Regions from separate parts of the Yersinia aldovae 670-83 genome, predicted to be linked through region 4. Evidence: predicted binding sites of a transcription regulator. Region 4 holds the regulator's gene; each other region holds the start of a gene.

Region 1 (3,855 bases), 230 kb from region 4:
CGCGATAAGCTCGAGCCTGTGTTTGCGGCAGGTCAATACCAGGAAGCACTGGTTGAACTGGCTGCACTGCGGGAAACCGTCGATGAGTTCTTTGACAATGTTATGGTGATGGCTGAAGATGATGCGGTACGGGTTAACCGACTGACATTGTTGAGTAAACTGCGCGAATTGTTCTTGCAGATTGCTGATATTTCGCTGTTGCAGTAACCCTGCTCTTGCTTGGCAATAGGGGAGCGCATATCGCTCCCCTTAGCTATTCTTAATACTGGAATTGAGTGATAAGAATAGAATGTTGTGAAAATAAGTACTTACTACAGGAGTAGTTTCACATGACTTTTGCACTGAATACGACCCGATATTCACGTTGGTTCGCGCCATTATTGGCGTTACTGGTGGTATTCCAATTGACCGCCTGTGGGGATAAAGAGCCGGAGCAACGTAAGGCTTTTATTGATTATCTACAAAACACTGTGATGCGCAGCGGGATGAAACTGCCAACACTGAGTGAAGATCAAAAGCAGAAATTCGGCCCTTATGTCAGCGATTACGCAATTTTAGTGAGTTTTTCGCAACAACTGACCAAATCTGTTGATGCCAGCCTAACGCCGGCTATGGCGCAAATTAACGAGATTCGTGTAGCGCAGGATTATCTCGCTAAACGTGATGCTCTACAGCAGTCAGCAGGTGCTTTGAACCTGTTGGTGCAGCAGATTCGTACTGTCAAAGCTCAGGCCGATAGCGCCGTCGCTGCGTTGAAGCAACCTGATGATTTGAAAGTCGTATTTAATAAAGCCTTTGATAATATTGTGACTCAACCTGCCAATGTGTTGATCCCCGCCGTACCGGTGATTTCTGCCTTTGTGCAGGATCTGGCGCAAGTGGGTGATTTCCTGCAACAGCAGGGTACGCAGGTCACCTTTAACAATGGCGGCATTCAATTCCAAACGGCACAGCAAGCTGCGCTGTACAACACGATGATGGCTAATTTGGTCGCTAAGTACCCGGCGATGATGGCAGCACAGAAGAGTGTTGCGAGTGTCATACAGTGATGGTTTTGGTTGATTTAGGTTGATTTGATTTGGTGATCGGTTCGGCTGGTATTTGATAAGTGAATAAGTTCGGTTGTTAAAGCAACTGAGCTTACTTAATCTGCGATGAACCAACCGGCAAAGGGGCCATAAGCGTGGCCCCTTGTGCAATCCCGCGCTTGCGCGAAATATTGCCCTGCGGGTAAACCGTCAGCGTCTTTCGGGCTGACGAGCCAGCGCGATGGGTATCCCTGCCCAAGCGCGCTTTTCGCGGGCGTCCATGCCCGCTCACTCTACCTTCACTCCTTGTCGGCAATATTCCTGATTGCGCTCAAAGTCAAAACCATGGTTTTAGGTTTTGATGTTTAAAAGCACATTTGAGCTGCCGAGTGAAGAATGAAGCCAGGGAAATCCGCCATGGACGGCGGATTTAGGCGTCATGAGCAGGGATGCGAATAAAGCCGTCCCAGGGAACCTGCGCAGCAGGCAAGCGATACGTGCGTAAGCGCGGATTGTTAAGGCCCACGCTTATGGGCCTTAACTCGGTTGAGGCGACTGAGCTAAAATGGCCTCTGAGCGTTTATCAACCGAAACAAGATCCGATCGTGAGCAATGATGAACTCATATCAACCAAAACCCGCTCCAATAGTGTGCCCCTTCCCCCCGTTATTTTATTACACATTTCTACCAAGAGTTGAGTCTGAGAGGTTATTAGCAGGGTGAATGTCTCATCCTGCTTCCGCGAACAAAAATAACTTGTGATTAACATCACATTTTAAAAACAAAGAGATGCCGATTAAGTGTGACTCAAATCACTGTAATGAGTGTTTGCAGCTTAAAAATTATCCTCCGTGCCTTTCTTACAGCTAAGTAGTGTGATCTCTATCAACAAATGAACCCCTATACCCAGGTGCTTAGTGTGACGTGAGTCACATAAACGCCATGAGCTACGCGTGATTAAAAGAGCGTGCTAGAGTTTGTTTTGCATACAGCATATTTGCACTCGGTAACTGAATCGTATTCGGTAACATCGGTGGGTTTTGCAAAACTGCTTCAACAAAACAATTATATCGCGCTCTTATTGTTAGCGCGTATCAATAGGGGTGTTTTATGTTTTCACCAGACGCAAAGGTCAGAATTCAAAATTTTGGCCGATTCCTCAGTAACATGGTTATGCCCAATATCGGCGCATTTATTGCTTGGGGTATTATTACCGCGCTGTTTATTCCAACGGGTTGGTTGCCGAATGAGACGCTAGCCAAACTGGTTGGCCCGATGATCACCTACCTGCTACCACTGCTGATCGGTTATACCGGTGGCCGTTTGGTGGGGGGTGATCGCGGTGGTGTGGTCGGTGCTATCACCACGATGGGGGTTATCGTTGGTGCCGATATGCCGATGTTCCTCGGTGCGATGATTGTTGGCCCACTGGGTGGCTGGGCAATCAAACACTTTGACCGCTGGGTTGAAGGTAAAATCAAAAGCGGCTTTGAGATGCTGGTTAACAACTTCTCAGCCGGTATCATCGGTATGCTGTTGGCTATTCTGGCCTTTATGGCAATTGGCCCCTTGGTAGAAGTGTTATCCCAAGTGTTGGCGAAAGGCGTGCATATCATGGTGCAGCTCAACCTGCTGCCATTAACGTCTATCTTCGTCGAACCGGCCAAAATCCTGTTCCTGAATAACGCGATTAACCACGGTATCTTCTCACCACTGGGTATCCAGCAGGCGACTGAAACCGGTAAATCTATTTTCTTCCTGATTGAAGCGAACCCAGGCCCAGGTATGGGTGTGTTGATGGCTTATATGTTTTTCGGCAGAGGTAACGCGAAGCAATCTGCTGGCGGCGCGGCTATCATCCATTTCTTCGGTGGTATCCACGAAATCTATTTCCCATACGTGCTGATGAACCCGCGCTTATTGCTGGCGGTGATTCTGGGCGGTATGACTGGTGTGTTCACGCTGACTGTGCTGAACGGCGGTCTGGTATCACCAGCGTCTCCAGGCTCTATTCTGGCGGTACTGGCGATGACACCTAAAGGTGCTTATTTTGCCAACATTGCTGCGGTTGCTGCTGCGTTTGCGGTGTCATTCGTCGTATCAGCCATACTTCTGAAGACCTCTAAAGTTAAAGATGACGAGGAGGACACTCTGGAAGATGCCACTCGTCGTATGCAAGATATGAAAGCGCAATCTAAAGGTGCACAAGCCGCCAATGCTGCCGCTGCTGCCGGTGACTTGAGCACAGTACGTAAAATCATCGTGGCTTGTGATGCTGGCATGGGTTCCAGTGCGATGGGGGCCGGTGTGCTGCGTAAAAAAGTACAAGATGCGGGCCTGAAGCATATCTCTGTGACTAACTGCGCCATCAACAACTTGCCAGAAGACGTAGACTTGGTCATTACCCACCGTGATTTAACTGAGCGCGCCATGCGCCATGCACCACAGGCTCAGCATATTTCGTTGAGCAACTTCCTCGACAGCCAACTTTATACCAACCTGACAGTACGTTTGGTGGAAGCGGCCAACTCGTTGGCAACCACTCAGAAAGTGATTGAAACACTGGATGATAGCTTTGAGCCATCGGAAGCCAATCTGTTCAAACTGGGGGCGGAGAACATCTTCCTCAATCAACATGCGGCTACCAAAGAGCAGGCTATCCGCTTTGCCGGTGAGCAGTTGGTCAAAGGCGGCTATGTTGAGCCTGAATATGTTGAAGCGATGCTGGAACGTGAGAAACTGACTTCCACTTATCTGGGTGAATCTATCGCCGTGCCACATGGCACCATTGAAGCTAAAGATCGTGTGCTGAAGACGGGTGTGGTGT
Region 2 (3,855 bases), 1.9 Mb from region 4:
GCTATCCGGGTGTGGTAGAAGCCATTGCCAAACTGGAAGAGGAAGGTTTCCCGATCCTCTCTTACGATGCCTCTTTAGGTGGCAAATATCCGGTGATTTGTGTGGTGCTGTTTAACCCGTCAAATGGAACGTGTTTCGCTTCATTCGGTGCGCACCCTGACTTCGGTGTTGCCCTTGAGCGTACCGTGACTGAGCTACTGCAAGGGCGCAGCCTCAAAGATTTGGATGTGTTTACCGCACCGACCTTTGATGACGAAGAAGTGGCAGAACACACCAATCTGGAAACTCACTTTATCGATTCAAGCGGCCTGATCAGTTGGGATATGTTTAAAGATGATGCCGACTATCCCTTCGTGGATTGGAGCTTTAAAGGCACCACGGAAGAAGAGTTCGCCACCTTAATGGCTATCTTCACGCAAGAAGATGCCGAAGTGTATATCGCCGATTATGAGCATTTAAGTGTCTATGCCTGCCGAATTCTGGTGCCGGGTATGTCAGATATCTACCCTGCCGAAGACTTATTAATGGCAAACAACACCATGGGCGCGCATCTGCGTGATACCTTGCTGGCCCTGCCAGACAGTGGCTTTAAACCAGAGCACTATCTGGAACTCATTCAGACCTTGGATGATGAAGGGTTAGATGATTTCGCGCGTGTTCGTGAGCTGCTGGGCATTGCCTCCGGTAAAGATAATGGCTGGTACACATTGCGGGTTGGCGAGCTGAAATCGATGCTGGCACTGGCGGGCGGCGATCTCGAGCAAGCCTTGATTTGGGTTGAATGGACGCAAGATTTCAACTCATCGGTCTTCACTGCAAAACAGGCGAACTACTACCGTTGCCTGCAAACCTTGTTGCTATTGACGCAAGAGCCAGATCGTGACCCGACGCAATATTACACAGCCTTTGTGAAGATGTATGGTCAGGAGGCAGTAGATACTGCATCGGCAGCCATTGCTGGCGAAGAGCGCTTCAATGGCCTGTTCAGTGTCGACGCTGACCTGAAAGCATTACCGGCTCATCAGGCGCTGTTAGGGGCTTATGAGAAGTTACAAACCGCCAAACGCCGTTATTGGGCAAAAAGCGAGTAACTCCTCGGCCCTATAGATTTCAGTTAATTATCTATCGGAGCTGACAAAGTCAATTGAAGGGGAATCGTGCCGTTGGGGTCGTAGCGACGTAAGTCGCCGGAGCGCCCCTAGGTGCGGTAAACCCTTCACTCACTGAACTATCAGCACTTTGCCATTAACCTCAAGCGGCATTTAGCCGCTTTTTTATCGCAATATTTTTCGTCTATTAATTTTTGCAGTTATTCCTGATAAAAATAAATACCATCGACTCAAGCCAACCATTGTTTTTATCATAAAAACACGTTATTTCCTGACGCCGCTTGAGGCAAAAAACAGCACCTTTAAACAAACATTATTTGCCCCGCAGATTAAACAGACATAGAGGTAAATAAATAGTTAATTTTTAATGACAGCCGCAAATAAAAATAGCTACAAATGCTGCTTTTAATTAACGTACTCAACGGCTTTCGAACAGACCAATCAAAAAAATTTGTAAATCTTAAAATATTTTTTTATGATAAAAATCAAAAAGATAACCTTATTAAGCACACATTCTGTAGTGTTTTAACTCGAACTAAACTCTCGCAATATGATCCACATCAATTTTCACGCTATACTGCTTTGCTAGTATCTCGCTGTGCTTTATTAACCCTTAAGAGAGAGTTAGTGTGAAAGCTGACAACCCCTTCGATGCATTATTACCTGCGGCAATGGCTAAAGTAGCCGAAGATGCCGGTGTCTATAAAGCCACCAAGCATCCGCTAAAAACCTTTTATTTAGCGATTACTGCTGGTGTGTTTATTTCAATTGCGTTTGTTTTTTATATTACAGCGACTACCGGTACTGCTGGCGTACCTTTCGGTTTTGCCAAGTTGGTCGGTGGTATTTGTTTCTCCCTGGGGCTAATGTTAGTGGTGGTATGTGGTGGTGACTTGTTCACTTCAACGGTGCTCACTACTGTCGCGAAAGCCAGTGGCCGTATTACCTGGCGTCAACTGGGATGTAACTGGGCTAATGTCTATATTGGCAACTTGTGTGGAGCGCTGTTCTTCGTCGCACTTATCTGGTTTGCCGGCCAATATACGGTCGCAAATGGTCAATGGGGTTTGAATGTTCTGCAAACCGCAGACCATAAATTGCACCATACTTTTGTTGAAGCGGTCTGTTTAGGTATTTTGGCGAACCTGATGGTCTGCCTGGCGGTATGGATGAGTTACTCCGGCCGTACCATAATGGACAAAATGTTCGCGATGATTTTACCGGTAGGGATGTTTGTCGCCAGCGGCTTTGAACACAGCATTGCAAATATGTTTATGATTCCGATGGGTATTGTTATTAAAAACTTCGCGACACCCGAGTTTTGGCAATCCATAGGAGCAGCACCTGAGCAGTTTGCTCACTTAACCGTAAGTAACTTTATTATTGATAATCTGATCCCGGTCACTATCGGCAACATCATCGGTGGTGGGTTATTGGTAGGGTTGACTTATTGGGTAATTTATCTGCGCGGTGACCAGCAACATTAATACGTGGCCGCTACGTCTGGTTTTCGAAGATATTCACATTAAAAGGTAGATGCATTATGACCGAACTTAATGAAAAATTGGCTACAGCATGGGAAGGCTTTACCAAAGGTGACTGGCAGAACGAAGTCAATGTTCGTGACTTTATTCAGAAAAACTACACCCCTTATGAAGGCGATGAGTCCTTCCTTGCCGGCCCTACCGAAGCGACCAACAAGCTGTGGGCAAAGGTTATGGAAGGCATCAAACTGGAAAACCGCACCCATGCGCCAGTTGATTTCGATACCGACGTAGTAGCAACTATCACCTCTCATGATGCTGGCTATATTAATCAATCTCTGGAAACCATCGTCGGTTTGCAGACTGAAGCCCCATTGAAACGTGCGCTGATCCCCTTCGGCGGCATCAAAATGGTAGAAGGTTCTTGCAAAGTTTACGGTCGTGAACTTGACCCGCAACTGAAAAAAGTCTTCACCGATTACCGTAAAACACATAACCAAGGTGTGTTTGACGTCTATACCAAAGACATCCTGAACTGCCGTAAATCAGGTGTACTGACCGGTTTGCCAGATGCCTATGGCCGTGGCCGTATCATCGGTGACTATCGTCGTGTAGCCGTTTACGGTATCGACTACCTGATGAAAGACAAATTAGCTCAGTTCAACTCTTTGCAAAATGATCTGGAAAACGGTAAAGACCTGGAAATGACTATCCAGTTGCGCGAAGAAATTGCTGAACAGCATCGTGCTCTGGGTCAGATTAAAGAAATGGCCGCTAAATACGGTTGCGATATCTCAGGCCCGGCAACTAACGCACAAGAAGCAGTACAGTGGACTTACTTCGGCTACCTGGCTGCGGTGAAATCCCAAAACGGTGCAGCAATGTCCTTTGGTCGTGTTTCTAGCTTCCTTGACGTGTACATCGAACGCGACATGAAAGCCGGTAAACTGACAGAAGAACAGGCGCAAGAGTTGATCGACCATTTGGTCATGAAACTGCGTATGGTTCGCTTCCTGCGTACCCCTGAGTATGATGAGTTGTTCTCTGGCGACCCAATCTGGGCAACCGAGTCACTGGCCGGTATGGGCGTTGATGGCCGTACTCTGGTGACCAAAACCAGCTTCCGCTTCCTGAACACCCTGTACACTATGGGGCCGTCTCCAGAGCCGAACATGACCATCTTGTGGTCTGAAAAGCTGCCACTGAACTTTAAAAAGTATGCCGCTAAAGTCTCTATCGATACTTCATCTGTACAGTATGAA
Region 3 (3,855 bases), 740 kb from region 4:
CGCCGCGGTCAGCACCGACCAACGTGGCGTTTCCAATTGCAGGTGAAAACCCAGAAACAGTGCGGCCACAATGGCAAAACTGAGTTTGAACGCAAAGCGCAGGCGGATAAAGGTCGGGCTGGTCATCTTAGCCAAACTCGCGTAGACGATGCATCAGTTTGACGATCGGCGAAATTTGGTTTGGAGTGCGGTCATTCGCTCTAGTGATAACGACTGTCGCAGTCGTGCCCGCCGGATACGAATGCTGCTGATCTCCACTATCGAGGTGGATCTTCACCGGCACGCGTTGCGCCAAGCGAACCCATTCCAGATTGTTATCAATCGTCGCCAATCCTTTGGTATCAATACTGCTGCTACTGTTGGTGATCCCCGCCGAGATGCTGTCGACAGTACCGTGCAAGATACGGTTGCTGCCCAATGGGGTGATTTCCGCCCGATATCCCGGTTTAACTCCTTCTAATTTAGTCTCTTCCAAATAAGCTAAAATATAAAAAGTATCTTTTTTAACCAATGCAACGGCGGTGGCACCACGGTTAATAAACTCTCCGGCATGGACATTCAGGTTTGTAATCCAACCTTGCGCAGGTGCCCGCACGGTAGTTCGCTCTAAATCAAGTTTGGCCAAATCACGAACTGCGATGGCTTTAGCCAACTGATGTCTTACGGTTTGCAATACGTTGTTGGATTGATCAATCTCTTCTTGTGACATGGCCTGAATTCCCAGGCGCTGCCGTCTGCCGGACTCACGTTGTTTTTCCGCAGCCAGCGTCTGGTAGTAAGCCACATCCGCTTCAGATTCTGCCAATGCCTGCTGGTAACGGGGTTGGTCAATAACGAATAAGATCTGGCCTTTTTGCACCAGTTGGTTATCTTTTACTGGCACCTCGGTGATAAGCCCACTGACATCTGGCGCGATAGCGACCACATCGGCAGTAAATTTAGCATCACGAGTCCACGGTGATTCGGTATAAAAAGCCCAGACTTTGAAAATAGCGATAACCGCCAGTAAAACCACCAATAAGGTGATGCCGATACGGATTATTTTTAATGAAAAAGTACTCACGGCGACCTCAGGAAAAAAAACAGGATATTAAGTAGAAAAGGCAACAAAACAGCGCGGAATTAAAGAGAGCTGGATGCCAAACAAATTCATAAATGCCAGTGGGTTGCAGCACACGGTGCAAAACAAAGAACAGCGCCAGCGAAAGGAGCAGCTCAAAAAATATTGGCGGAAACGAGAGACCAAATATCACCATCACCGGAAGCAACGTCATTCTGTAGATCCTTTCTATATATAAGTGCCAGTGAACCAGCTTGAATAAATAATAAAACGCACGAGTGAACTCATCCAATCACCAGAAACCACTACCAAAGCATCAGCCAAATGGCTGACTTATAGGTTAAACTTGATTGATCAGTGCGACTGCAACGTGAACCCGGTGAGATAACACTTCGACTGCGCGGTTTTCAAACCTAAAACGATTCTCCCGACCGCTGTATATTAGCCTGCTTATTATAAACTTATCTACAATGCGTGATCTAAATCACTTTTAAGCCAGAGTTAACAATCAATCACACGTTAACAATTGATACAGAGCAAAAAATCAACTCAAGGTGAATAATGGAAAGATTAAAACGGATGTCAGTATTCGCCAAAGTGGTTGAGTGTGGGTCTTTTACTGCCACAGCCCGGCAGTTGGAGATGAGTGTGTCGTCCATCAGCCAAACAGTATCAAAGCTGGAAACGGAGCTGAATGTTAAGCTGCTTAACCGCAGTACTCGCCGTATTGGTTTAACGGAAGCAGGCCGGATTTATTATCAGGGTTGTCGGCGGATGTTGCAGGAAGTGCAGGAAGTTCATGAGCAGTTATATGCTTTTAACAATACGCCAACCGGCACCTTACGCATCGGATGTTCCTCAACGATGGCGCAAAATGTGCTGGCCACCATGACCGTAGAGATGCTCAAAGAGTATCCCGGTCTGTCGGTTAATTTAGTCACCGGCATTCCCGCGCCCGATTTAATTGCTAATGGTTTAGATGTGGTGATCCGCGTTGGCGCGTTGCAGGATTCAGGGTTATTTTCGCGCCGTCTCGGCTCTATGCCGATGGTGGTCTGCGCCGCTAAAAGTTATTTAGCGCAACATGGCACGCCAGAAAAACCCAGCGATATGACCAATTTCTCCTGGCTGGAATACAGCGTGCGGCCTGACAGTAACTTTGAATTGATCGCGCCGGAAGGCATTACCACGCAAATATCCCCCCAAGGTCGCTTTGTCACGAACGACTCACAAACCATGATCCGTTGGCTCAACGCTGGTACGGGCATTGCTTATGCGCCATTGATGTGGGTAATAGAAGAAATCAAGCGGGGCGAGGTGGAGATACTGTTCAAAAAATACCATTCCGATCCCCGCCCGGTATATGCGCTATATACCGAGAAAGATAAAATGCCGCTCAAGGTTCAGGTCTGTATCGATTATTTGATCGAGTATTTTAAACGGGTTGCAGAGGTATATCAGGGCTATCGCTGAATACATCATAGTTATTCGGTGCTTAATTTAATTCTAAACTAAGCACCCAGCTAACCACTTTTACGCTGTACCGCCTACTGTCAGATTATCCAGCTTCAGGGTTGGTTGACCAACACCCACCGGCAGGCTTTGCCCCTCTTTTCCGCAAACGCCGACACCTTTATCCAGCGCCAGATCGTTACCGACCATCGAAATCTGCTGCATGGCTTCAATACCGGAGCCAATCAAAGTGGCCCCTTTTACCGCGCGGGTGATTTTGCCTTTTTCGATTAAATACGCTTCAGAGGTTGAAAACACAAACTTACCGGAAGTGATATCCACCTGACCACCACCAAAATTAGGTGCATACAGGCCATACTCCACACTGGCGATAATCTCTTCCGGTGTCGATTTACCGGCCAACATATAAGTGTTAGTCATCCGAGGCATGGGTAAGTGTGCATAGGATTCACGGCGGCCGTTACCGGTCGGTGCAACCCCCATCAGGCGCGCATTCAGTTTATCCTGCATATAGCCTTTCAGAATACCGTTCTCAATCAATACGTTGTATTGGCCCGGTACACCTTCATCGTCGATCGCCAGCGATCCGCGACGGCCTTGCATGGTGCCATCATCCACCACAGTACAGAGTTCTGAAGCGACCAATTGACCCATTTGCCCACTAAATACCGAGCTGCCACGGCGATTGAAGTCACCTTCCAAACCATGACCGACCGCTTCATGCAGCAACACGCCCGGCCAGCCTGCGCCCAATACAACTGGCATTGCACCGGCAGGTGCTGCGACAGCAGATAGATTCACCAGCGCCATACGAACCGCTTCATTGGCAAAGTTATCGGCACGCACTTCACCGTCGACAGTTTCCAGGAAGTAATCATAGCCGAAACGGCCACCGCCACCACTGGCACCGCGTTCGCGTTTACCATTGTCTTCCACCAATACGCTAACCGATAACCGCACCAGTGGGCGCACATCTGCCGCCAGTGTGCCATCCGTTGCGGCGACCAGGATTTGCTCATAGACACCGGTCAAACTGGCGCTGACTTCCTGTACGCGCTTATCAGCAGCGCGCGCGACTTTATCCACGCGATGCAGTAAAGCGATTTTGTCTTCGCGCGACAAACTTTGTAGCGGGTCGAGCAGCGGATAGAGTGCCTGATAGCCAATCTCACCCAAGGTACGCACTTGACCGTTACCGGTGTCACGTACAATGCTGCGCGCGGCATGGGCACTTTGCTGCAAAGCATTCAGAGTGATTTGATCCGCGTAAGCAAAACCGGTCTTTTCACCGCTGACCGCACGCACGCCCACGCCCTGATCAA
Region 4 (3,855 bases):
GGTGCGGTCGATGGATGATTACATCAACTACATTACGCCACAGTTCTCACGCACCCATATTAACTTCCAACGCGTTCCGACGGTTGATACCTCTAACCCCTTTGCTGCCAAAGCTATTCCGTCACTGGATGAAAGTTTTGTTGTTATTCACTTTCGTGGGTTGGATCAAATCGATTTCCCTTACTTGCTGGCGATGCTGCAAGGCTCATTTATCTCCAATATCAATACATTGGTCGTGCCGGGCGGGAAGATGGGGCTGGCGATGGAGCTGATTATGGCGCCGTTGGTGCAGCAACTACTGGAAGGTAAGAAGATAGGCAACTGATTAAAGAATAAACCCATAACCTATTCAGCAAGGTTATGGGTCAGCACTTTTACGCGATGTCACGAATTTCAAAACTGTGGGTAATGGTTGCGGCCTTCCCCAGCATTAAAGAAACCGAGCAATACTTCTCAGCCGAAAGCTCAACCGCACGCTTAACGATATTATCCGTCAGGCCTTTACCGCTGACGATAAAATGCAAGTTGATGTGCGTAAACAACCGTGGTGCTTCTTCCCGACGCTCCGAGGTTAATTTGACCTCACAATCGCGCACATCGTTACGCCCTTTCTGTAAGATAGAAACGACATCAATTGCACTACAGCCACCGGCTGACATCAACAACATTTCCATCGGACTGGGTGCTTTGTCTCCCGCATTCCCATCCATCAAAACCTGATGACCAGATGCGGATTCACCTAAAAATGTCAGCCCCTCAACCCACTTTACTCGTGCCTGCATAACGCATACTCCCGGTTAAATTTTCCGCTTCAGACTACCCTTTCATTTATAAACTGGCAATGTAACCCGATGTTCATCATGCTGAAGCGATACAACACAAGACACTGGCCTCATCCTGTGCTACAAACAGGATCGAAAGTGATGCTTCTAGCATTAAATAGGGTAGCTTCCAATACTCAGTGAAGGGTTTCTATCCGGTACGTATCTTGGCTATACCTTTCGGCAGTTGAGCAAATTAATATGCTATACCCGATAGATTCTAAGTTGTCGGATATAAAGAACGTGTATTTTATAAGCACGCCGTACAGGGAACTCTGAGCCCTGTTAAGTTAGGCAGCGATAACAACAGAGGATAACAGCGAATGGTTCTCGGCAAGCCACAAACAGACCCGACTCTCGAATGGTTCCTGTCTCATTGCCATATCCACAAATATCCATCGAAAAGTACGCTAATTCACCAAGGTGAAAAGGCCGAAACGCTTTACTACATCGTGAAAGGCTCCGTTGCGGTGCTTATCAAAGATGAAGAAGGTAAAGAGATGATTCTCTCCTATCTGAATCAGGGAGATTTCATCGGCGAGCTTGGATTATTTGAAGAAGGCCAAGAACGTAGTGCCTGGGTTAGAGCAAAAACCGCCTGTGAAGTGGCTGAAATTTCTTACAAAAAATTCCGTCAATTGATTCAGGTTAATCCAGATATCTTGATGCGCCTGTCTTCACAAATGGCGAATCGCTTACAGATAACGTCTGAGAAAGTGGGTAACCTCGCTTTCCTTGATGTAACGGGGCGCATTGCACAAACACTGCTTAATCTGGCAAAACAACCTGATGCCATGACCCACCCAGATGGGATGCAGATTAAAATTACCCGCCAGGAAATTGGTCAAATAGTTGGCTGCTCCCGCGAAACTGTGGGGCGGATACTAAAAATGCTCGAAGATCAAAACCTGATCTCCGCGCACGGTAAAACGATCGTCGTTTACGGCACTCGTTAATTCCCATAAAACCGGTGCGGAGACTATCGGCACCGGTTTTTTCTGTCATGTTGTGAATCATAAATTCCTGAGGCCAGCATGAATTGGCAACAGCTTATTTATCATTCTGAAATTATTTATAAACCTGATGTTAATTATGCACTCCGCCAAACATGGGTTCCCTGTCCAACGGCAGCGTTAGGCTTTTCCTCGGCAAGCGGCAAAAAGCTTCTCAATTATGTTGTCTAGCCTTTTATCAAGCCAGCAATCGCTTTTTCCAACCGCACCATTCCTTGCTTAATATCTTCCACGTCAATAACCAACGATGGCGCGAACCGCAGCACATCCGGCCCGGCATTGAGGATCATCAAACCATTGGCCGCAGCGGCGTTTAAAAACTCCCGCGCCCGACCACGGTATTGCGCTGTTAGCTCTGCGCCAATTAACAACCCCATGCCACGGATGTCACTGAAGAGCTGATACTTGCTGTTGATATCATGCAGAGCCTGCACAAACAGACCGTGGCGCTGTTCTATACCATTAAGTACCTCAGGGGTATTAATCACATCCAGCGCTGCCTCAGCAACGGCACAAGCCAGAGGATTGCCGCCGTAGGTTGTGCCGTGAGTGCCGACAGCCATTACTGAGGCAATCTCTGCGGTGGTCAGCATCGCACTGATAGGGAAGCCGCCGCCTAAGGCTTTCGCGGTGGTCAGAATGTCAGGGGTCACACCATAGTGCATATAAGTAAACAGCTTACCGCTACGCCCCATGCCGCTTTGCACTTCGTCAAAGACCAATAGCGCCTTATATTGATCGCACAAATCGCGCACACCTTGCAGGAATTCAGGATTCGCCGAGGTAATGCCGCCTTCGCCCTGAATTGGCTCAAGTACCACCGCGCAGGTATGATCGTCCATAACGGCTTTCACCGCCGCCAAATCATTAAACGGCACATGGACGATATCGGCAGGTTTTGGGCCAAAACCATCGGAATATTTCGGCTGGCCGCCAACCGATACGGTAAACAGGGTGCGGCCATGAAACGCATTGTGGAAAGCAATAATTTTGGTTTTATACGGGCTGTAGCGCTCAATGGCGTAATGGCGAGCTAACTTAAACGCTGCCTCATTTGCTTCACCGCCAGAGTTAGCGAAAAACACCCGATCCGCAAAGGTGGCAGCAATCAATTTTTGCGCCAAACGCAGGGCCGGTTCGTTGGTGAATACGTTGCTGGTATGCCATAACATTTCACCTTGTTGATGCAGTGCGGCAACCAGCGCCGGATGACAATGCCCCAGCGCAGTAACCGCAATTCCGCCAGCAAAATCAATATATTCAGCACCTTGCTGGTCCCACACTCGGCTGCCCTTTCCCTTGACCGGAATGAACTGCGCCGGCGCATAAACAGGCAAAATAACTTGATCGAATGTACTGCGAGTTACTGCTAATTTATCTGTCATTGCGCTATCCACCGTGATAAACCATTAAGCTGCCAATTGCTGGCGCATGAAAATATAATCACAAAATATGCATAAAAAGTCATAATCAAGCAAACAAAAAGATCATTTTATTAGTGAAATCAACCTAACATTTTAATTTTTAAGGAAATTATCTAATAATTGATGGCCTTGCTCGCTAAGAATACTTTCGGGATGGAACTGCACTCCCTCCAACGGCAAGGTGCGATGGCGAACCCCCATGATTTCATCCATCACACCGTCTTGTTCCGTCCATGCCGTCAGCTCAAAGCAGTCGGGCAGTGAGTCAGCGGCAATCACCAGAGAGTGATAGCGGGTAACCGTTAGCGGCAGATTAAGACCACGGAACACCCCCTGCCCACGATGACAAATAGCGCTGGTTTTACCGTGCATCACCTGCCTGGCCCGCACTACGCGCGCGCCAAATGCCTGCCCCAGCGCCTGATGGCCGAGGCAAACACCAAGAATGGGTAATTTATCCGCAAAATGGCGGATGGCCGCTAAAGAAATCCCAGCCTCATTCGGCGTGCAAGGGCCGGGGGAGATAACCAGATGGGATGGCGCTAATCTTTCAATATCAGCCAGTTGCAGTTCATCATTTCGCTTAACCACCACTTC

What was found. The regulator CRP, encoded in region 4, controls carbon source genes, mostly activating them, when cyclic AMP is high. The targets are predictions, from matches to a motif close to ATGTGANNNNNNTCACAT.
Positions count from the first base shown of each region.
Region 1: AT01_RS12530 (PTS mannitol transporter subunit IICBA) is a predicted target of CRP. The motif match lies at 1,946-1,963, and genes of this name have one in related genera.
Region 2: focA (formate transporter FocA) is a predicted target of CRP. The motif match lies at 1,658-1,675, and genes of this name have one in related genera.
Region 3: aaeR (HTH-type transcriptional activator AaeR) is a predicted target of CRP. The motif match lies at 1,533-1,550, and genes of this name have one in related genera.

Region 1 covers NZ_CP009781.1:2,750,230-2,754,084, forward strand. Annotated here, with positions in the region: gene glyS (glycine--tRNA ligase subunit beta) at 1-207, shown strand, start outside; gene AT01_RS12520 (DUF3053 domain-containing protein) at 330-1,049, shown strand; gene AT01_RS12525 (hypothetical protein) at 1,141-1,320, opposite strand; gene AT01_RS12530 (PTS mannitol transporter subunit IICBA) at 2,139-3,855, shown strand, end outside.
Region 2 covers NZ_CP009781.1:1,030,079-1,033,933, forward strand. Annotated here, with positions in the region: gene ycaO (30S ribosomal protein S12 methylthiotransferase accessory factor YcaO) at 1-1,091, shown strand, start outside; gene focA (formate transporter FocA) at 1,739-2,596, shown strand; gene pflB (formate C-acetyltransferase) at 2,653-3,855, shown strand, end outside.
Region 3 covers NZ_CP009781.1:2,233,708-2,237,562, forward strand. Annotated here, with positions in the region: gene aaeB (p-hydroxybenzoic acid efflux pump subunit AaeB) at 1-126, opposite strand, end outside; gene aaeA (p-hydroxybenzoic acid efflux pump subunit AaeA) at 128-1,063, opposite strand; gene aaeX (p-hydroxybenzoic acid efflux pump operon protein AaeX) at 1,071-1,274, opposite strand; gene aaeR (HTH-type transcriptional activator AaeR) at 1,622-2,533, shown strand; gene tldD (metalloprotease TldD) at 2,594-3,855, opposite strand, start outside.
Region 4 covers NZ_CP009781.1:2,978,355-2,982,209, reverse strand. Annotated here, with positions in the region: gene AT01_RS13410 (phosphoribulokinase) at 1-325, shown strand, start outside; gene AT01_RS13405 (OsmC family protein) at 375-782, opposite strand; gene crp (cAMP-activated global transcriptional regulator CRP) at 1,145-1,777, shown strand; partial or broken gene AT01_RS22600 (hypothetical protein) at 1,856-1,960, shown strand; gene argD (bifunctional acetylornithine/succinyldiaminopimelate transaminase) at 2,002-3,219, opposite strand; gene AT01_RS13390 (aminodeoxychorismate synthase component II) at 3,352-3,855, opposite strand, start outside.